DNA from 4 places in the Halobacillus sp. B29 genome. Region 3 is predicted to be linked to each of the others. Evidence: predicted binding sites of a transcription regulator. Region 3 holds the regulator's gene; each other region holds the start of a gene.
The links. The regulator LexA, encoded in region 3, represses DNA repair genes until DNA is damaged. The targets are predictions, from matches to a motif close to CGAACATATGTTCG.
Positions count from the first base shown of each region.

Region 1: ACTWP7_RS04235 (DNA polymerase IV) is a predicted target of LexA. The motif match lies at 2,667-2,680, and genes of this name have one in related genera.
Region 2: ACTWP7_RS12200 (YolD-like family protein) is a predicted target of LexA. The motif match lies at 3,269-3,282, and genes of this name have one in related genera.
Region 4: ACTWP7_RS07975 (DNA polymerase IV) is a predicted target of LexA. The motif match lies at 2,532-2,545, and genes of this name have one in related genera.

Region 1 covers NZ_JBQQCM010000002.1:388,024-393,189, reverse strand. Annotated here, with positions in the region: gene ACTWP7_RS04245 (small acid-soluble spore protein P) at 1,014-1,166, opposite strand; gene ACTWP7_RS04240 (YpzI family protein) at 1,194-1,322, opposite strand; gene ACTWP7_RS04235 (DNA polymerase IV) at 1,404-2,648, opposite strand; gene ACTWP7_RS04230 (M20/M25/M40 family metallo-hydrolase) at 2,772-3,899, opposite strand; gene ACTWP7_RS04225 (acyl-CoA carboxylase subunit beta) at 3,969-5,166, opposite strand, start outside.
Region 2 covers NZ_JBQQCM010000008.1:180,930-186,095, forward strand. Annotated here, with positions in the region: gene speE (spermidine synthase) at 1-528, opposite strand, end outside; gene ACTWP7_RS12195 (transglycosylase domain-containing protein) at 658-2,715, shown strand; gene ACTWP7_RS12200 (YolD-like family protein) at 2,907-3,248, opposite strand; gene ACTWP7_RS12205 (YwhD family protein) at 4,103-4,645, opposite strand; gene ACTWP7_RS12210 (ABC transporter permease subunit) at 5,056-5,166, opposite strand, start outside.
Region 3 covers NZ_JBQQCM010000003.1:134,950-140,115, reverse strand. Annotated here, with positions in the region: gene ACTWP7_RS04995 (hypothetical protein) at 214-762, shown strand; partial or broken gene ACTWP7_RS04990 (IS3 family transposase) at 845-1,717, shown strand; gene ACTWP7_RS04985 (hypothetical protein) at 1,817-1,960, opposite strand; gene lexA (transcriptional repressor LexA) at 2,195-2,818, opposite strand; gene ACTWP7_RS04975 (YneB family resolvase-like protein) at 3,142-3,807, shown strand; gene ACTWP7_RS04970 (DUF896 domain-containing protein) at 3,903-4,136, shown strand; gene tkt (transketolase) at 4,316-5,166, shown strand, end outside.
Region 4 covers NZ_JBQQCM010000005.1:8,847-14,012, forward strand. Annotated here, with positions in the region: gene ACTWP7_RS07960 (ParM/StbA family protein) at 1-32, shown strand, start outside; gene ACTWP7_RS07965 (hypothetical protein) at 44-415, shown strand; gene ACTWP7_RS07970 (CotY/CotZ family spore coat protein) at 486-1,082, opposite strand; gene ACTWP7_RS07975 (DNA polymerase IV) at 1,260-2,516, opposite strand; gene ACTWP7_RS07980 (glycoside hydrolase family 13 protein) at 3,198-4,859, shown strand; gene ACTWP7_RS07985 (OsmC family protein) at 4,907-5,166, opposite strand, start outside.

The DNA.
Region 1 (5,166 bases), on a different contig from region 3:
AGGCTAGTTATAACTTATTAAAGATAAGCTCCTCTTTGTGGAAGACTCAGTTTCGAGATAACTCGGGTCCATTGCCAAAAAAGGATAGTGCGGCTACGGAAACAACTCGTCTTGTTCCATCACCCAGACACTCGAGACATAAGCCGCTCATCAACGGATTGAAAAACCACAATCCTTTTGATGGTCGGCTTATGCTGGTCGTGTCTTTCGGGGTGATTCCACATTTGAGGCCCTACACGACGTAGGGTCGATCGACGTTGCCACAGGACGTGGCGACCTTAGTCGATCCTCCTTTTACCAGGAGCTTCCTAGCTCGTTTCACTCCCTGCGGGATCTCACCTAGCTCCTTCTCCCGTTCTTACACTCAGGATAGGTGTATCATAAACCAATGCCTAAACGGCGTGGAGTGCTATCCAGCTCCAGCACCTAGCGTCTAGTGAGACTTCCCTCACTTCTGTACGATAAGGCAACATCGAATCGCTCCGCTCTTCGTGTTTTCTTTATCTCCGCCAGCTCAGTCCAGTCCATACGACGCTGACCAAGGTGCTTACGCTTTTAACCTGGGAGTCTCGTCGTTTCCACCGCCACCCCAATGATATCTAGTGAACGGACCTTGCTATAGAAGACAGGAGCCAAGCTGTATCTGCCTCAAATGCTTCTATAACAGGGTTCCTACACGTAAACACACGTGAAAACCAGTGTGGATCTCGTTCATGGGAAGGCGATTATGGAAAGATTTTCGAGCTCTCCATAAACGCAAAGGGGCGGAAGGGAACGGCGAAGACTCCTGCGGGATGAACATGATCGGTGAGATCCCGCAGGGCTGTTAAGCCCGAGGAAGCTCACCACATGCCCGCGGAAAGCGAGCCGTTCCCTGGAGCTTCTTTCTCCAGACAATATCTCGAAACGGAGTCTTCCACAATCCGGCCCTTTAGTTTAATAATGTTATTATGAAATACCTGCATGAATGTTTAATGAAACCAGTATAAAAGGCAGCAGAGCTGCCTTTTATACTACATATCATGCGAGGTTTTCTGATTTTGACGGGAATGGTTTTGGTTTTTAACTTTATGGGATCCCTCTATAGGAGTGCCATAAGGCTGGTCGGGTCCTGTTGGCAAATTAGGTTTAGTTTGCTGTTTAGGTCCTTTTTTCCTTGGTGACATCACTTTACCCTCCTAATCAAATTAAAGTTATTTTCGCTTTCTAGCTTCTTCTGGACCTTCCATAGAAGTAGCCCCCGGATAGCTTAATGGCTGATCTCGATCAGATTCAACTTTTCTTGATTTTTTTAATTTCTTCTCTTGTCGATCTTTACCCATGTAAATATCCTCCCTTCACTCTTAGTATGAGAAAAGAGACAGGAGTCATACTCTCCTGTCTCTTTGTAATTTCTGTGAGTTTTATTTTTTAAAATCATCCAGAAAGTCCTTTTGAAAGCTGGTGGTAACCGTGTTATTCTGAGGAGCTGACAACGGCTGAAATGGGTTGCTTCCATACTTTTCAGTTAGATCATCTATGGCCTTATATAACTTCTCTTTGCTTGCATATTGTTCATAATTAAATAAATCGAGCTGCTGGGTAATTTCGGATTTTTCAGCTAGATCTTGAGCTGTTACTCCAAGAAGGCGTATTGGTTCCTGATTCCAATGTTCATCAAAGAGCTGTAAAGAAACTTGAAACAAATCTTCGGCTGATTGAATGAACTCCTTTAATTGCCGGCTTCTTGTAACGGTTTTTCTGTCATGATAACGAATCATAAGCTGTACATTCTGTGCGAGCACTTTTTTATTTTTCATGCGTGCTTCCACTTTATGTGTTAACTTTCGCAGCACACTGCGCACTTCCTGATCATCTGTAGTATCTTCGGGTAAAGTAGTAGAAGTACCGATACTTTTAAATTCATGAACCGCATCAGGATCAACAGGGCGCTGATCATCGCCATTTGCACGATTTTGCAGACGCTCCCCATTAATACCTAGCAGGCGCTTTAATTCAAGGACAGGATGTACGGCTAGATCTCCAATTGTTTCTACTTTAATTCTTCTCAGCTTTTCTGCAGTTTTGTCGCCCACTCCATACATTTCTTCAATAGGTAATGGCCATAGCTTATTCTGAAGATCTCTTTTTCTCAGTATCGTAATTCCCATCGGTTTCTTCATATCAGAAGCCATTTTTGCCAAGAACTTATTCGGTGCTATTCCTATACTGCATGGAAGATCGAGTTCATCTGCAATTCGCTGCTGAATCCGCTCAGCGATTTCAGGCGGGGAACCCTGAGAAGAACAATTCGTAATGTCCATGTATCCTTCATCAATGGAAACAGGCTGAACGAGTGAGGTTACATCTGCCAGTATCTTAAACATCTCTTTAGAAGCCGTACGATACCTTTCAAAATTAGGTCTCATGACCATTAATTCAGGGCATAAACGTCTAGCCTCTCCAACAGGCATTGTCGTTTTCACTCCAAATTTTCTTGCCTCATAACTGCTTGTAACCACAATTCCTCGCCGTTCTTCCGGGTTTCCAGCAATCGCAAGTGGTTTTCCTTTTAATTTGGGATCGAATGCCATTTCGACCGAAGCATAAAAACTGTTCATATCCACATGAAATATGACCCGTCCATTTTTAGGATACCATTTAGACACATAAACCCTTCCTTTTTTCGAACTCTTGTTCTTCTATTGTAACATATTTGAAAAGAAAGTCTGAATACAATTAAGTTAACACAAAAAATCCCGGAATTTATCTCCGGGATTTTTTATATTCTATTATTGTTCTGCTGCTTCTTGAATGATTGCTGTTACAAATTCAGCTATTTTTTCCAGTTCAGCAACCGGAATGCGTTCATTTTTGGTATGAATTTCTTCATAGCCTACTGATAAATTGACAGTTGGTACGCCGTAGCCAGCAATAATGTTGGCGTCACTGCCACCTCCACTTGTCAGAAGCTGGCTTTCCCGACCAATTTTAGAAGCAGCTGAGCGGGCGATTTCTACTACCTGGTCGCCTTCCTTCTGTTTGAAGCCTGGATACATGATTTCAACATCCAAATCGACTTCTCCTCCCATTTCTTCTGCTGTTTCATGAAAGGCTCTCTTCATTTTCTCCACTTGTTCCTGCATCTTTTCAGGAACTAAAGAGCGGGCTTCCGCTAATATTTCTACGTGGTCGCATACAATATTCGTCTTCTGTCCGCCTTCGAAACGACCAATATTGGCTGTAGTTTCCTCATCAATACGACCAAGAGGCATCCTGGCAATTGCTTTAGAGGCGAGAGTAATTGCAGAAACTCCTTTTTCAGGAGCGACGCCTGCATGGGCTGTCTTCCCTTTCACCACGGCATTAATTTTCGCCTGCGTAGGAGCGGCTAAGATGATATTTCCGACTGCCCCATCACTATCGATGGCATAACCATATTTAGCTTTTAAAAGTGAACTGTCCAGTGCCTTCGCTCCTACAAGTCCACTTTCTTCTCCAACCGTGATAATAAATTGTAAGTCTCCGTGTTCTACACTCTGTTCTTGTAGGGAACGGATCGCTTCTAGAATTGCTGCTACTCCGGCTTTATCATCCGCTCCAAGTATGGTTGTTCCATCACTTACAACATAACCATCCTTTACGGAAGGATTTACTCCGTTTCCAGGAACCACAGTATCCATGTGAGAAGTAAAATATATAGGATCTGCTTCTTTTTTAGAACCTTTTAAGTTGCAGATTAAATTGTTTGCTCCGTGACCGGTAATAGACTTGGCATCATCTTCCAAGACCTCAAGTCCAAGGTCCTGAAATTTTTTCTTGAGAACTTCAGAAATCTCAGCTTCAGCTCCCGTTTCAGAGTCCACCTGGACTAATTCTAAGAATTCTTCAAGTACACGTTCTTTATTAATCGTAACCATTTCATTGTCCTCCTTCGTATGTAAACCATATCCTATTAGTACGTTAGCTGAACTAAGAGGTGGTGTCAATTAAAGAGGGATGTTCCCATGTTTTTTATAAGGACGGTCTTCATGTTTATTTTTTAACATATCTAGCGCCTTAATTAATGTAATCCTCGTTTCCCTCGGATCAATCACATCGTCAACCATGCCGAGTCCGGCTGCTACATAAGGATTAGCAAACCTTTCCCGGTATTCATCGATCTTGCTCTTCCGTGTTTCTTCAGGGTTTTCACTTTCCTTTATATCTTTGGCAAAAATAATATTTGCTGCGCCTTCAGGTCCCATTACGGCTATTTCGGCATTCGGCCATGCATAAACAAGATCCGCACCAATGGACTTACTGTTTAATGCCACATAAGCTCCTCCATAGGCTTTACGGGTAATCACTGTAAGTTTTGGAACGGTGGCTTCGGAATATGCATACAAGATCTTCGCTCCATGTCTTATAATGCCACCGTGCTCCTGTTTGATGCCAGGGAAAAAGCCGGTTACATCTTCGAAAGTAATTAATGGAATATTGAAAGCATCACAGAAACGAATAAATCGAGAAGCCTTATCGCTGGAATCAATATCAAGACCGCCGGCCATGTATTTAGGCTGGTTACATACGAGTCCTACTGTTTTTCCATTTAAACGAGCAAACCCTACCACTATATTTTTCGCAAAATCTTTATGGATTTCAAAGAATGACCCTTTATCCACTACTTCATCAATGATAATCCTTACGTCATAAGGACGCAGTGGATCGAAAGGAATCTTATCCGTTAGGTCAGGTAGATAATCATCTTCTTCCCTTACTTCCGCTTCTGGAGGTTTTTCTTTGTTATTTTGAGGGAGATAGCTGACTAAGTCTTTAACTGCGTCGAGAGCAGCGGCTTCATCTTCCGTCTTTAAATGAGCGTTTCCGCTCAATGTATTATGAACCTTAGCCCCGCCAAGGTCCTCAGAGGATATTTGTTCACCTGTAACCGTTTCAATTACTTTTGGACCGGTTATGAACATTTGAGAGGTTTTTTCCACCATAATGACAAAATCGGTAATGGCAGGTGAGTAAACCGCTCCACCCGCACACGGTCCCATTATTACGGATATTTGAGGAATGACTCCTGAATAAATAGAGTTACGGTAAAAAACTTGACCATAACCATCCAGAGAGGATACTCCTTCTTGAATTCTTGCTCCTCCTGAATCATTTAAACCAATGAAAGGAGTTCCGTTTTTAACG
Region 2 (5,166 bases), on a different contig from region 3:
CGCAATCCCTTCATAGAAGCCTTTTGAAAATAGATTAACAGCAGGACCCACCGGTTCTGTTGAATCTACCATAATGACGTCATAAGCACGTTCGCTTTCTGCAATGTGCATGAAGCCATCTGCCACCTTAACCTCTACCCGCTCATCGTCCAGAGCACCGGCAATAGAAGGCAGATATTGTTTGGAGTATTCAATAACTTTGCCATCAATTTCTACAAGTGTGGCTCTTTCAACACTTTCATGCTTCAGTACTTCACGAATCACACCACCATCTCCGCCGCCGACTACCAGAACCTGTTTCGGACTCGGGTGGGTGTGGAGGGGTACATGGGCAAGCATCTCATGGTAAACAAACTCATCTTTTTCCGTGGTCATAACCATGTCGTCGAGCACCAGCATGTTGCCCCACTCTTCTGTCTCAAGCATTTCTAACTCCTGAAAATCTGTTTTTTCGTTATGAAGGGACTGTTTAACTTTAGCCGTAATTCCGAAATTTTCTGTCTGCTTCTCAGTAAACCACGTGCTCATCTATGCATTCTCCTTTGTATATCCATAGTTCTCTATTACATAATTCGTCATGAGAGGTTTATTTTACTACGTATTCTCACATAATAATAGCAGTCTTTATTCATTCTTAACAGTTGGGAGTCTAGAAGAATGATCCTTTTTATACGAACGACATACCGCTGGTCAAAGCGAGCGCTCAAATGGACATTGATCGGCCTTGTGTTAACAGGAGCCGGATTTTTGTTTGTCTTAGGATTCGCCATTACCCAGGGCCCTCCTTCTTTAATGACCGAACAGAATACGGTTTATTATAGTCAGGGAGAGAATATTATTGGGGAAGATCATGGAGCGGAAGAACGATACTGGATTACCGTAGATGAGATGCCGGATGCCATTAAAGAAGCGACGATCGCTATTGAGGACCGTCGATTTTACGATCATTTCGGCTTTGATTTCAAGCGGATAGCTGGTGCTGCTTTAACCGACCTTAAACAAATGAGCATGGTGGAAGGCGCGAGCACCATTACTCAGCAGTACGCTCGTAATCTTTATTTATCACATGATAAAACATGGAAGAGAAAAATCCAAGAGGCTCTCTATGCCCTCAGACTGGAGATCTTTTATAATAAAGATGAAATTCTGGAAGGCTACTTAAACACGATCTACTATGGTCATGGAGCCTATGGAATTGAAGCAGCGAGCCGTTATTACTTTAATAAAAACGCAGAAGAATTAACGCTGACGGAAGCCTCTATGCTTGCAGGCGTCCCAAAAGGTCCCAGCTATTATTCTCCTCTGAACAATGCAGAGAACGCGGCCTCACGCCAAAAATTGATCTTGGGGGAAATGGAGAAAAGCGGCTTTATTACTTCTTCTGAAAAAAATGAAGCAGTAGAAGCGAGTCTTGTCTACTCGGAGCACTCTGACAGCTCCGACAAAGAAGCTGCTCCATACTTTCAGGACCAAGTCGTCGCAGAGGCTTCCAGAATCCTGGATATTTCGGCAGAGGAAGTTAAAACAGGCGGTTATCACATTCATACGACGCTCATAGAAGATCATCAGAAGACTTTAGAAAAACAGATTGACCGCCATATTTCAGCAGAGGAAGATATCCAGATCGCCGCTACTATTATGAATAGTCATAACGGTGCCATTACCGCTCTGATCGGCGGCCGCGATTATGAAACCAGTGCTTATAATCGAGCTACACAGGCTAAGCGTCAGGTGGGATCGACTATAAAACCATTTCTATATTACGCGGCGCTGGCAGAAGGATACTCACCGGTCACTATGATCGAAAGTAAACCGACCGATTTTGAGATAGGAGATAACGGAAAAGTCTACAGTCCAACCAACTTTGGAGACCAGTATGCGGACAAACCGATTACAATGGCCCAGGCACTGGCGGTTTCTGACAATATTTATGCTGTAGCCACCAACATGGATATTGGGCCCGAGAAGCTGGTAAATACACTGGACACATTTGGAATCTCGAGTCGTGCTAAACCTGTCCCTTCTCTTGCCCTTGGTTCTACCTCTATCTCTCTTTTTGAAATGATGAGTGCCTACGGAAAAATGGTGAAAGGCTCTGAATCTCTTGAAGGACACACCATTGAGAAAATTACAGACCGTCACGAAAATATACTTTTTGAATATCAGCCCGTTTTTAATAAAGAGAAAGAAATTGACCCGAACCGTGCCTTTACGATTACTCACATGATGACAGGGATGTTTGACTCTTCTCTTGATGGATATGCGTCTGTTACGGGCACTCCTATTAAAGGAAAACTAACTCGTATGTACGGCGGAAAATCTGGTACTACGGATTATGACAGCTGGATGATTGGCTTTAGTCCTCAATTTGTATCAGGGGTTTGGGTGGGCCATGATGAAGGTGGAAGAAAAATTGAAACATTCAATGAAAGAAGATATGCCAAAGCCGTTTGGGCAGACACCATGGAGGCGATTCATGAACCACTACCATCTGCAGCGTTTATTCCAACCCCGGATGTAAAAGGGGTTTATATTGATCCGGAAACTGGACACAGGTCCGGTCCTAATTGCCCGAAAGAACGCCTCATGTATATGGAAAAAAGTGATATTCCAAAAGAAGTTTGCGGCGGCGATGAGGATAAGAACAAAGAAGAGATCGAAAATGAGTTTAAAAATGATCCATGGTTCAAAGATGTAGTAGACTGGTTCTTTTAAATGAGGGGCTTGAAATACTTAAAAAAACACAAAGAAAACGACCGGCGGCAACCCGGTCGTTTTCCTTGTCCTAGTAAATACATGTATAACCATGTGTTACTAAATATATTACCCATTCTGCCAGTACGTCAAGATTCCGAGTACCCTTTCGACCATTTTTTAGGTGAACATTTTGTGAACAAATTATTCACCTAAATAATTGAAACATCGGTAAGGTCATCCAGTGAAATTTGAATGTTTTCTTTCGTTTCCCAGTGCACCCCATAGACTTTGCGTTTCAGTTTATGAATATACTCCATTTTCATTGGAAACTCTTCATAGTCAAAACCATTATGGATTTTGACCCGTACCGTCAAATCGTCGTTCAAAGCCCGCTGCAGTAAAAAATCAATCTCGATGGCTTTCTGTTCATCAATAATCCCTTTCTCTACCCGCTCATCTTCCTTCCATAATTTCCTTATCATCTCTACATGCTCCGGGAGCATTAACGATGTCCACTTAATTGTACCCCTGTCCCGATTGCGGCTATCCATAGTTGATCAACCCCTTAATACGAACGTTTGTTCTTATTGTAGCACAAAAATACCTTTCGTAAACTGGAATTTACAGGATAGTCAATTTTTTAGTCTGTTACGGCAAGCTTCCTTAAATGTGAAACTTGTTCCATTAAGCTTTCTTTGTGCTTTGTAGATTAGCAAATCACCTTTTCCCACAACATCTCGAATTCGAGTCTTTAACAATAGGGCCGGATTGTTGAAGACTCAGTTTCGAGATATCGGATTAGTTTAAAGGTCCTGCGGGGGATGATTCGCTTTCCGCGGGCATGTGCTGAGCCTCCTCGAGCTAAAGCTCTCCGGGGTCTCACCGATCATGTTCATCCCGCAGGAGTCTTCATCATCCCCCTCCGGACCTGGCCAAATCAGATGCTCGAAATCACATCAAACATACCTGCTTGATGTGGAATTAAGACGTATGGTTTTACACCTGTTTTCAGGATGTAACGATGCACGATAGCCTGTTATAAAAGCATTTAATACAGATTAAGGAGAAGACCTTTCCTCTTCTGGAAAGGTCCGTTCACTAGATATCGTTGGGGTGGCGGAGGAAACGACGAGACTCCCGCGGGAGAAGGAGCTAGGCGAGACCCCACAAGGAGTGGTAACGACTGAGGAGGCTTGCCAGTTCCCCCGCAGGAAAGCGAGTTGTTTCCGTAGCCGCCCCATCCTTTTTATGGCAATGGACCCGAGTTATCTCGAAACTGAGTCTTAAAGAAAAGGGAGCTTATCTGGAAGAATTAATACTATGAGGGCCCCTGATTTTAAGAGAATTCCATAATATTAGACAGTAAAAAAGCACTTTCTCTGAGGAAAGTGCTTTTTCTTATAATTTACTGGACACCGAGGGAGTCTTTTAGTTCCTGGTTTGTATTTTCCCATAGTTCGGGCTTAAATTCACGGAGATACTCACCGAGAATCGTCCTTGACTTTTCATCCATATGGTCGACAACAAATTTTCCTTTTAAGGACTTGTCCATATGGTTCACATGCTCGGGCATCAGCTTATAGCCTCGTTTAATGGAACGATCGACGACGATTTCACTTCCAGCTACTCCATAGTAGCTTGGCTTTCCTGCCTGATTATCCACCGTAACCCAGACGATCCAGTACAATAAACCGTTCGCTACAACTTCACGATCCGTAATAAACTTCACCCGCTTCTCAACCGCGCTGCGGGCATGCAGAGCCCCCATATCAACAAAGGCCTTCTCTTCATTCGGATCCACGATAACCGGGGTCATATTCTCAAGGCTGATGGAGCCTACACCATAACCACCATGACCATCCGTGGAGTCGTCCTTAATAATCGTGAACTGCTTCTTCTTTTTATCGCTTTTCTCATCATTATTTTTAAATTGATCAAATTCTTTCATGACAAACTGAACCTCCTCTAGACGTGACTGATTTTTCCCTATTTTAACATAGAATCCACTCTATGTTTTAGCATAAGGATTTATATACACCATACTCCGCCTCTGTTAGTTCATCGAAGCTTTTTATATGACGTTTTGACGCTGGAATAATTAATTCTTTAATGGGATAGGGTGCGTCCTAATGAGCTTGAAAATACTCCGTTTCGTAAACTATGCCCCCATCTAGTTGGATTAAAACGCTTGTTAAGGAACAGTTTAACACTCGACTTCTACGATTTTTTCGACTGGATTACGTACTGGTCCTCAAAACCTCTCTCCTTCTTCTGGCAGTTTTATCCCCTATATTATACCCTTAATCAAACGCTTGTTTAACACCTTTACTTCCCTTTTATAACGCCTTAAGTGGGCCTCTATGAGGAACGATGTTCGCTTTTTATAAAGACAAACCTCTCAGCTGAAGGGTCATCCACTCGCCTACTTGCAGGTTTCCTTTTATGGAAAAGCCTCTTCCACCCCATTGG
Region 3 (5,166 bases):
CATTAACTTCTTTTCATAAAAATATCTTTTTTGACAATTTGAATAAAAAAGACGGCGTCTGATTAAAAACGACAGCGTTCAGCGCTTTGGATATGGAGCGTTTTTAAGTTTAAAAACGTTCAATAATCTCAGATTTAACCTGCTTTAAAGTGTTTCGCAACACGTGTTGTGTTATGATTTATATACAACAATTGATTTGTTAGGGGATGTAGAATGGAACAATATACTGTCGATCAAGCATTGGAAAAATTGAAGCAATATAAAATTACGACACATAAGGAGAGCCTTCGACGATGGTTGCGAAATGGCACTATTAAAGGGGTCGAACCTGCGACACGTAAGGACGGCTGGCGAATAAACAAAGATGATCTATGGTCGTTTATCGAAGAACGTACACTGGTTAATGAAACACAAAAACCTAATGCAACAAATGTTGCTAAAGAGGATGATGTCCGAGAATTTTATAGATCGGAAATGTGGTGGGAAATTGCTCGTAAAAATATGTTCGAAGGATCCGTTGAAGTAAAAAAAACAGACGTACGCTCATGTATTAAACAAAAAAACTATTCCGAAAAATTTGAAATATATATATGGAATAGGATTACAGAACATACTTGGCAAGCTACGCCCCGCATCTTTTATTTGCATGATGCTTTTCTTTTTAGTAGCCAGCGTATAAAGATGGACACTAATTATAAGGAACGTAAAGAGCAAATTTTGTTCGCTTTGATTGAGTATTTAAGAAACAACGGTATTAAGTAAATAGAATGAGTAGAAGTAACAAATGGATGTAAAGTTGTAAAAATACACTTGGAGGTGTATTCCTTATAGGTAACAAAAGCAAGTGGTTCAATTTAAATTAGAAGAGAATCACACGAATCAAGAGTTTATGGGCATGTTTGGGATTAAGAATTAGTGCCAAATTAAATCGAGTAGGAAAAGATTTAAGAACGCGGAAACCCACAGGTTCTCTTAACCTATAGATGAACAATATCTTCACTTGAAATGACCGGAAAATGGGGGAAGAAATGCCTCAGCTTAAGAAAATAAGATAGCTTATTTTGTAAGCAAAGATGAAAAGCTGGAATAGTACCGGTGAATCGCAAGGAAGTGGATCCAAAAGTATTCTCCAAACTGTAGAAGCATTTAAGCGCAAGTACCCTAAAGATATTTTTAATGCTCTGGTAGAGCTAAAGAATGCCCCTATGATCGCTTACGGAGAAAGGTGTGGGGACCATCAGTTCTGGAGAAGGATATCATTGAGTTTTGTGAGGAGAAAACTAAGTGTAGAAGACCATACTCTGGCGTAATGTTTATGTCGAGTATTTTACAACGATTAAGGACTTATATCATAATGAAATCCTCTCTTACTCTATCCTTGATAGACAAGATACATCCTTCGAATTAAATACGTTAAGGAAAGGTATGTGAAGGACATGTTGACATATATGAGGTGATCCTTTCATAGGACCAAGGTTTACAGTACACGTATGTCCTATCAGTCTCAATAAGAGGCAAATAAAGAGGCACTATCAAAGCATGTCCCGATGAGGGAGCTGCTTTAATAATGCCATCATCGAATCATTCTACTCCACGTTAATATCAGAATAATCCAGTCTTCTAGAGTGAGGAAAATAAATCAACATACCGTATGCGCGCATACGCAAATGTATTACTACAATGATTGTCGCCTTTTCAAAAGCTAAACTCACGTTGATTCAAATTAACAGCCAGTGTGTCTGAGGGAGTCTTATTTAACTGTGTCACTCCAGTGAACATAAGGGCTATTATTGCTTGTTTACAGCAAAAATAGCCTCTATTTAAATATTTTACGTATGAGTTTTCCACTGATTTTACCTGCAGCTCTCCTGCCGACTCGCTGGCCAAGTCGGTTATTACGAACAGCATCCACGTCGTTCCAGATTCTAAGGATTTTTGAGAGCTTTGACTTTAATCCCATGTTAATCAACTCCTTACTTATAGTTCAAGCTCAAGAATGACCTTCCTTACGATAATCCGTTTGAACTTAAGTACCCTGTATCAAACATTTGGTAAACCAGCTCTTTTCAAGGAAAGTCCACCTTATGGGAAGGAAGAACGGAATAGAAATTATTTTAAATAGAACTTTTTAGTAGTATTTAATGGGTAAACACATAAAAAAGGGCAGCTCTTAAGAGCTGCCCTTAATATTTAATTAATGAACAGTACGATACAAACCTACTACCCGTCCTAGAATAGATACGTCATTTAAAAGAATAGGTTCCATCGTAGCATTTTCCGGCTGCAGGCGGATATGGTTTCTTTCTTTGAAAAAACGCTTAACGGTAGCTTCCTCATCCTCAGTCATGGCTACTACAATGTCGCCGTTTTGAGCAGTCTGCTGTTGTCTTACAATTACCATGTCACCATCCAGAATACCAGCCTCAATCATACTTTCACCCTGTACCACAAGTACAAACGTGTTATCGTCCGTACCGGCTAAAGAGTCCGGAAGAGGCACGTACTCTTCGATATTCTCGACTGCGGTAATCGGAGAACCAGCCGTAACTTTACCAATGACAGGTGCATAGGAGGCTTCACTTCTTGGGATACTGTGATCTTCCTCTAACTCTATTACTTCAATAGCTCTTGGTTTAGTAGGGTCTCTACGAATGTACCCCTTTTTTTCTAAACGCGATAGGTGTCCGTGAACCGTTGAACTGGATGCCAGGCCAACGGATTGACCGATCTCACGGACTGAAGGCGGATAACCTTTCATAATTACTTGCTCTTTAATAAAATCTAATATTTCTTGTTGTCTCTTTGAAAGTTTACTCATAGATTTACACCTCGTACATAGGATTTATAGTAACCACATTGTACCATGCTTACTTAAATAATACAAACAAGCGTTCGAAAAATCCGGTTGACAAGAACGATTGTTCGTATATAATTAGAATTAGAAAAAGCGAACATTAGTTCTCAAGAACGTTCGTTCCTAAAATTGGAGGGTCTAATCATGTTCAACAAACTGTCAAAGCTTGATATTACGTACCTGGTGCTGTTTATCGCAAGTTTAGCCTTTCTTTACTTTTCAATGGTCTCCATTGGATAATCTATTATATGCTTAATGAGAACACTTAATAGAAAGGGCCGAACATCATGAGAGTTATCCTATATTGTCGCGTAAGTACAGAAAAAGAAGCGCAAGTTTCTTCTTTGAACAGACAAAGAAATGAATTAAAACAGATGGCCGCACACCATAGTATGGAAGTTGTGGATTGTATAGAGGAACAAGCAAGCGGATATGAAATTGAACGGGAGGGAATTTTCCGCTTGCTTGAATATTTTTCTAGTAGGGAAGCGGACGCCTTATTAATACAAGATGAAACTCGGCTTGGAAGAGGAAACACCAAAATTGCATTATTTCATCAATTAAATAAGTTAGACGTTCAAATCTATTCACTTTCCCATGAAGGTGAGTTGGAAATAGCCGAATCCGACTCTATGGTTCTTCAAATAGTGGGCATCGTAGAAGAGTATCAGCGGAAAATACATAACATGAAGATCCGCAGAGGAATGAGGAAGGCGGTTGAGGAAGGTTATAATCCTGCAGTTAATCTATCAAATCAGCACTTGGCTCCTGGACGTGAGAGGATTGAATTTCCCATACACGAGGTTGTTCGTTTACGCCAGAACAAACTGTCATTCAAAGATATAGCCGCTACTCTTCGTGGACTTGGATATGATGTATCAAAAGCAACCGTCCATCGAAGATATCAGGAGCACGTATTACTTGAAAAAAAAGAAGACAAAGGTTACGATTGAATAAATGACAAGGGTCGCGTGGCCTCTTGTCTTTTTCTTGTTCATACATGAATCGATCCTGTTAATCACAATATAAATACAAAGGGGTATGATCTATGTTATCTAAAGAAAAGATTGATCGTATAAATGAACTGGCTAATAAATCTAAGCAAGAAGAATTAACTGTCAAGGAAAAAGAAGAACAACAGGAGTTAAGACAGGAATACCTGAAAAATGTTCGTAAATCTTTTAAGAACCAGTTAAAGGGTGTTACTGTTATTGACCCTGAAGGAAAAGATGTTACACCTAAAAAATTAAGAGAAATGCAGGAAAATGAAAAGAAAAACTGATTTATAAATCCGTACAGCTTATGTACGGATTTATTTTGTTTAAGAAACCCTTTTCTGGGAAAATTAATCGTAAGGGTTGGGTTTTTCTTGAAATATTGCCCCCGTGCTTGTTTCAAACCTCAATTCATTATAGGATAATACTTGTACATATTTTCGAAAGAGAAAGGGGAATGGCGATTATGGCAAACAGCCTTGAACAAACTTCAATAAACACAATCCGAACACTCACTATCGATGCCGTTGAAAAAGCAAGTTCCGGTCATCCGGGAATGCCAATGGGGGCAGCTCCTATGGCGTACACCCTTTGGACAAAATTTATGGATCACAATCCTAAGAACTCTGACTGGTTTAACCGCGACCGCTTTGTACTATCAGCGGGACACGGATCTATGCTTTTATATAGTCTCCTGCATTTATCAGGATACAATGTGACGATCGACGATCTTAAATCTTTCCGTCAGTGGGATTCTAAAACTCCAGGACATCCTGAGTACGGACACACGGATGGTGTGGAAGCAACTACTGGCCCACTTGGTCAAGGTTTATCCATGGCTACCGGTATGGCAATGGCTGAAGCGCATTTAGGCGCTAAATACAATCGAGATAACTATAATGTAGTAGATCACTACACTTTTGCTATTTGCGGTGATGGAGATCTAATGGAAGGTGTTTCTCAAGAAACTGCTTCTTTAGCAGGTCATCTAGGCCTTGGCAAATTAGTCGTGTTGTATGACTCTAATGACATCTCCCTGGATGGAGATTTAGATCGTTCCTTTAGTGAAAGCGTTGAAAAACGCTATGAAGCTTATGGCTGGCAAGTGATTCGTGTTGAGGACGGAACAGATACCGAAGAAATTGCAAAGGCGATTCAAGAAGCCAAGCAAAATACAGATCAACCGACGATGATCGAAGTTAAAACAGTAATTGGCTATGGTTCACCCAATAAATCTGGGAAGTCTGATTCTCACGGGGCTCCACTTGGAGAAGAAGAAGTTACTGCAGCGAAAGCTCACTATGAGTGGGAGCATGA
Region 4 (5,166 bases), on a different contig from region 3:
AGGAAAAGGAATATGCGACCGCTAAAAAATAGAGGGTGATAAAATGTCAAGAATATACAGAGATTATTTTAATCAAACTGTTCTAACTATTCCTGACAGTTTTATTGATGTTAAGACAGGGGAAACTCGCCTCGTTTCTCCTTCCATCATTGAGCAGCTTGAGTACCATTCCAGGAATAATACACTGCAGCACTTTATGATTTCAGCTCTTACCAGTTATTTAAGTGCCACTCCTAATCACCAAGGTCCTGCCGACGAAGTTTTGCAGGAATTATTAGAAATAAAAAGGATGCTTAAAGCCGGAAGTAGCGGAATTCATTATATGGATAGAACCTCTGTCGGGAGTAAATTCACTCCATCAAGAGAAGTCGGAGCAAAGGAAATCGAAGATGTTTTAGAGGCATTTGGAGGGTAAATATTTGTTTATGTAAGAAGGTAGCCTGGCAAGGATTACCTTCTTCTTTGCTTTTTAATATAATGATGATTTAGTGACGTAAATGAATGGCCGGTAGGCAGGTAATTGAACAGAAGCATGACAAATCAACCGTAATGCAAATACCAGTTCCTGTTAGGTCTTCCACCTCTTTATGATCGATCTGACCGCAAGCAGAATGCCCTTCTTTACTGTGGCATTTCTCCCCATGATCATTGGACTGCTTCAGATCTGATTTGAAGACGAGTAATTCGAGCACAGCACATTCTTTTTCAATGTCTTTAACCTTGAAAATAAAAGAGTTTACACATTTGAACTTTGTTTTTTTCGAGTGGCAATGGTAAGTGGTAACCCCTGTACCTTTATAAGGGTCACACCCACAATACAAAATAAATGGAATCGTGTTTTTCTTAACTTTCTTCTCTTCCCCAAGTAAATCTACTATAGACTGTTTACAGGAAGTGTGACAGCTATTATCTTTATCCGCTTTCTTTTGAGCAGCTAGTATAGCTTCCAATACATCGGCCACACAGTTTTCATAGTGTCTGCTTTTTTTATGATTCTCTTTTTTGTGATAGCCGCAATCTCTTTTATTATCGTCTTTCCGGTGCTGATCATAACTTTCGTATTCATGATCTTTAAAATACATGTTTGTTTTCTCACTCCTCCAAAGGTTTAAGATAGTATACGCTGAAGAATCTACTTCGCGTAATAACTACGCCTACCAGGAATGAAAAAACAGACTCTTGGCTCTACAAATACCGTTATAGCTTCACTAGCTCCGGATTATCTATCACCATAAACCAATGGCATGATCATAGTGAACCTATGCATAGTGACCGCCAATTTTTTTGCTTCGCTCGATAGTGATACCACCGCTTGTATAACTGCTCGCTCTAAGGACAGCTGTAGAACCGTATTCATCACGAATCCGGTCCATAACGTCCGCTAAATCCTTCTTCTTAGGTTCGTTATTAAATAAGCTAAGCTGAACATCACAGCCATGATTCAAGTTGGTTAAAGCAACCGATGCTCGCCGAATCTTACTTTTCCCATCGTAAAAACGCTGAAAAAGCTTCAAGCATACTTGATACATATCCCCTGTTATATTAGTCGGAGACTGTACAGACATGGACCGGCTGAAACCTCCTCCTGTTTCACTCGAATATCCTATTCCCAGGTGCACCGTCCTGCCTTCCTTATCATCGGTTCTTGCGCGGCGGCAAGCTTCCTCGCATAAATCAAGCAGGCAGGCATAAATTTCCTCTTTTTCATAATCTCTTAATAACGTAATTCCATGGCCATAAGATTTCTGCTCTGTCTTCACAAAATTGCCATATACAGGACTCAGGTCAACCCCCCAGGCATGCCAGTATAATTGCTCTCCCATGATGCCGAAATTTTTCTTCAGATACTTTAAGGGGTGACGAGCTAAGTCTCCAAGTGTCAAAATTCCCATTCGGTTTAAATTTTTTGTCATTCTTGAGCCAATTCCCCATACGTCATGAATATCATACGGCCAAAGCTTTGCTTCTACGTCTTCATATCGACATTCTGCAATTCCGTCTTCTGCCTTTTTCGCATGAATGTCCATCACGACTTTGGCAAGAAATTTGTTATCCCCAATTCCAATCACAGATTCTATGCCGAATTGCTCTCTTATCTCAAATTGAAGCATATGAGCGATTTCATACGGGCTTCCATACAGCTTATTTAATCCATTAATGGTGACCCACAATTCGTCCACCGAGTACACGTGGATAGCCTGCTGAGGAACATAATTCCTGATCATTTTGGTAATTTCCACAGATACTTCGAGGTAATCTCCCATGTGCGCAGGTGCAATAATTAAACTGGGGTCGTCAGGCAGTTCAAAATACCTGCTGACGTTACTGATTCCATACTTTCGTTTCAGCGTGGGAGAAGCAGCGAGAACAATACTTCCTCTTCGTGTAGTGTCCCCTACCACCGCCAATAACGCTTTTTTAGGGTCCAGCCCTCTTTTCATACATTCTACACTTGCATAAAAACTGCGCATATCTATACAAAGCACATCGTTTCGCGGATATCCTTGATAATCCACTCTCACCACTCCACACGAACGTTTGTTCTTATTATAAGGAAATATTATTATGATGTAAAGGATTCTAATCGCCTATATATTTTAGGACCATATAAAACATACAGCAGAAATATACTCTTACCTATTTTAAGCGTTTGGTGATTATTTACACTGTAAAAAGACGAATAACAAAATAATCCATATGCGGGGGTATGGATTAGACGATTAGGCATCACAGCAGGAAAAGACAAGGCTTGGTACGTGTTATCCATCCATCAAAATTCTCCAGATGGTAATAAAGAGTTCTCCATGGTACACCACTTGTAATAGCGCGAGACTGTCCTTTCGTCTTAAAACCAACCGCTACTTTATATAAAAGACAGAAGAAAAATTCCTACTTGATTTGCTGTTTTAAAATAGATTGAAACGAACCAACAACAGTAAAGAAGTCCATTCACCAGCTATTGTCAAAGTAAAGAAAATCAGATACTATATAATTACTGAAAAGGCAAACGGTTGCACAATTGATTTCTATTTTTACGTGAAAATAATTCTTCAATAAAAGTTAAGCAGTGTAGTAATTAGTAGTGCAATCGGTTGCACTACTAATTACTTTAATTACTCATTCTTTCTTTTTCATGTACAATAGTTTAAAAGAACCTGTCTTCATAGCATTAAATTTAGAAGAAATGAGGGATGGATATGGAACGTGTTTGGTGGAAGGAAGCTGTAGGCTATCAAGTGTACCCGCGAAGTTTTCAAGATTCAAATGGAGACGGTATTGGTGATATACAAGGAATGATCGAACGACTCGATTATCTGAAAGATTTAGGAATCGATTTTATTTGGATCTGCCCCATGTACAAATCCCCGAAGGATGACAACGGATACGATATCTCCGATTACAAAGATATCCTCGAAGAATTCGGTACAATGGACGACTTTGACCGGTTATTAAAGGAAGTTCATAAGCGGGATATGAAATTAATCATTGATCTCGTACTCAACCATACCAGCGATGAGCATCCATGGTTCGTCGAGTCGCGTAAGTCTAAAAATAACCCCAAACGTGATTGGTATATTTGGCGTGACCCTAAAGACGGAAAAGAACCAAATAACTGGGAAAGTATTTTTGAAGGATCAGCCTGGGAATATGATGAAGCATCAGGTCAATATTACCTTCATGTGTTTTCCACAAAGCAGCCGGATTTGAATTGGGAGAATGAAGAAGTACGCGAAGAGTTATATGATACGGTGAACTGGTGGCTCGAGAAAGGAATTGATGGATTCCGTATCGATGCGATCAGCCACATAAAAAAACGTCCGGACCTTCCGGATATGCCTAACCCGGAAGGCGAAGAATACGTTTCTTCTTTTGATATGCACATGAACCAGGAAGGGATCCACGAGTTCCTTGAGGAGTTTAAAAATAAGACGTATGCTAACTACGACGTCATGACCGTAGGCGAAGCAAACGGAGTAAGTGCTGAAGAAGCAAATCTATGGGTCGGTGAAAACGGGAAAATGGATATGGTATTCCAGTTTGAACACTTGGATCTCTGGAATAAAGATGGAGATGACAAGCTTGATGTTGTCGGCTTAAAGAAAGCTTTAACACGTTGGCAAAAAGCATTGGAAGATGATGGCTGGAATGCTCTATTCATTGAGAATCACGATAAAGCCCGCGTCGTTTCCACATGGGGAGATGACGAGCAGTATTGGAAAGAAAGTGCCACTTCTTTTGGTACGATGTATTTTCTGATGCAGGGCACTCCTTTTATCTATCAGGGACAGGAAATCGGAATGACCAACGTCGCCTTTCCTTCTCTCGAAGACTATGACGATGTTGCGGCCAAAAATCTTTATAAAAAGAAGAAAGCTCAGGGAGCCTCTCATAAAGAGATCATGGAGATTCTTTGGAGCACCTCCCGTGACAACAGCCGGACGCCGATGCAGTGGAATGACCAGCCCAAGGCAGGTTTCACAAGCGGAACTCCCTGGATAAAAATTAATCCTAATTACAAGGAAATTAACGTAAAAGACCAGCTCGGACGATCCGACTCAGTTCTAAACTATTATAAACAAATGATTTCTCTAAAAAAACAGTATCCCCTTTTCACTTATGGAATCTATGATCTACTGTTAGAAGAAGATACTCAAATTTATGCTTATACAAGAATACTGGAAAATAAAGTGGCGCTTATTATTACAAATCTAACCTCAGACGAAGCCGATTTTGAATCAAATTACGCTCTCTCTAGTGATCATTTAATATTATCGAATTACGACACGGAATCCCACGAGGATATAACGTCGTTCACTCTCCGTCCTTTTGAGGCAAGAGTTTATATTATGAATCAATAAACAAAGAAGAGAGTGAACGTGTCACGTTCACTCTCTTCTTTTCTTTGTTAGTCTCTTCCAAGTGATGGCTGTAATTCAAGGGCTACATTTCCTTCAATTGCTCTTGAAATCATACAGCTCTTCTCAGCTTTTTCAACCAGCTTAGTCAACTTATCCATATCTTTATCGGAAGCTTCGGACTTCAAAAGCACACGCGGCTTGTGAATGATTTTATTATATGTGATCACTCCGTCGGTTACGTCCACAATCCCTTCTGAGTCCATGCTCATCTCTTTGAGCGGTAATCCTGCTCTCTCAACCATTGCAC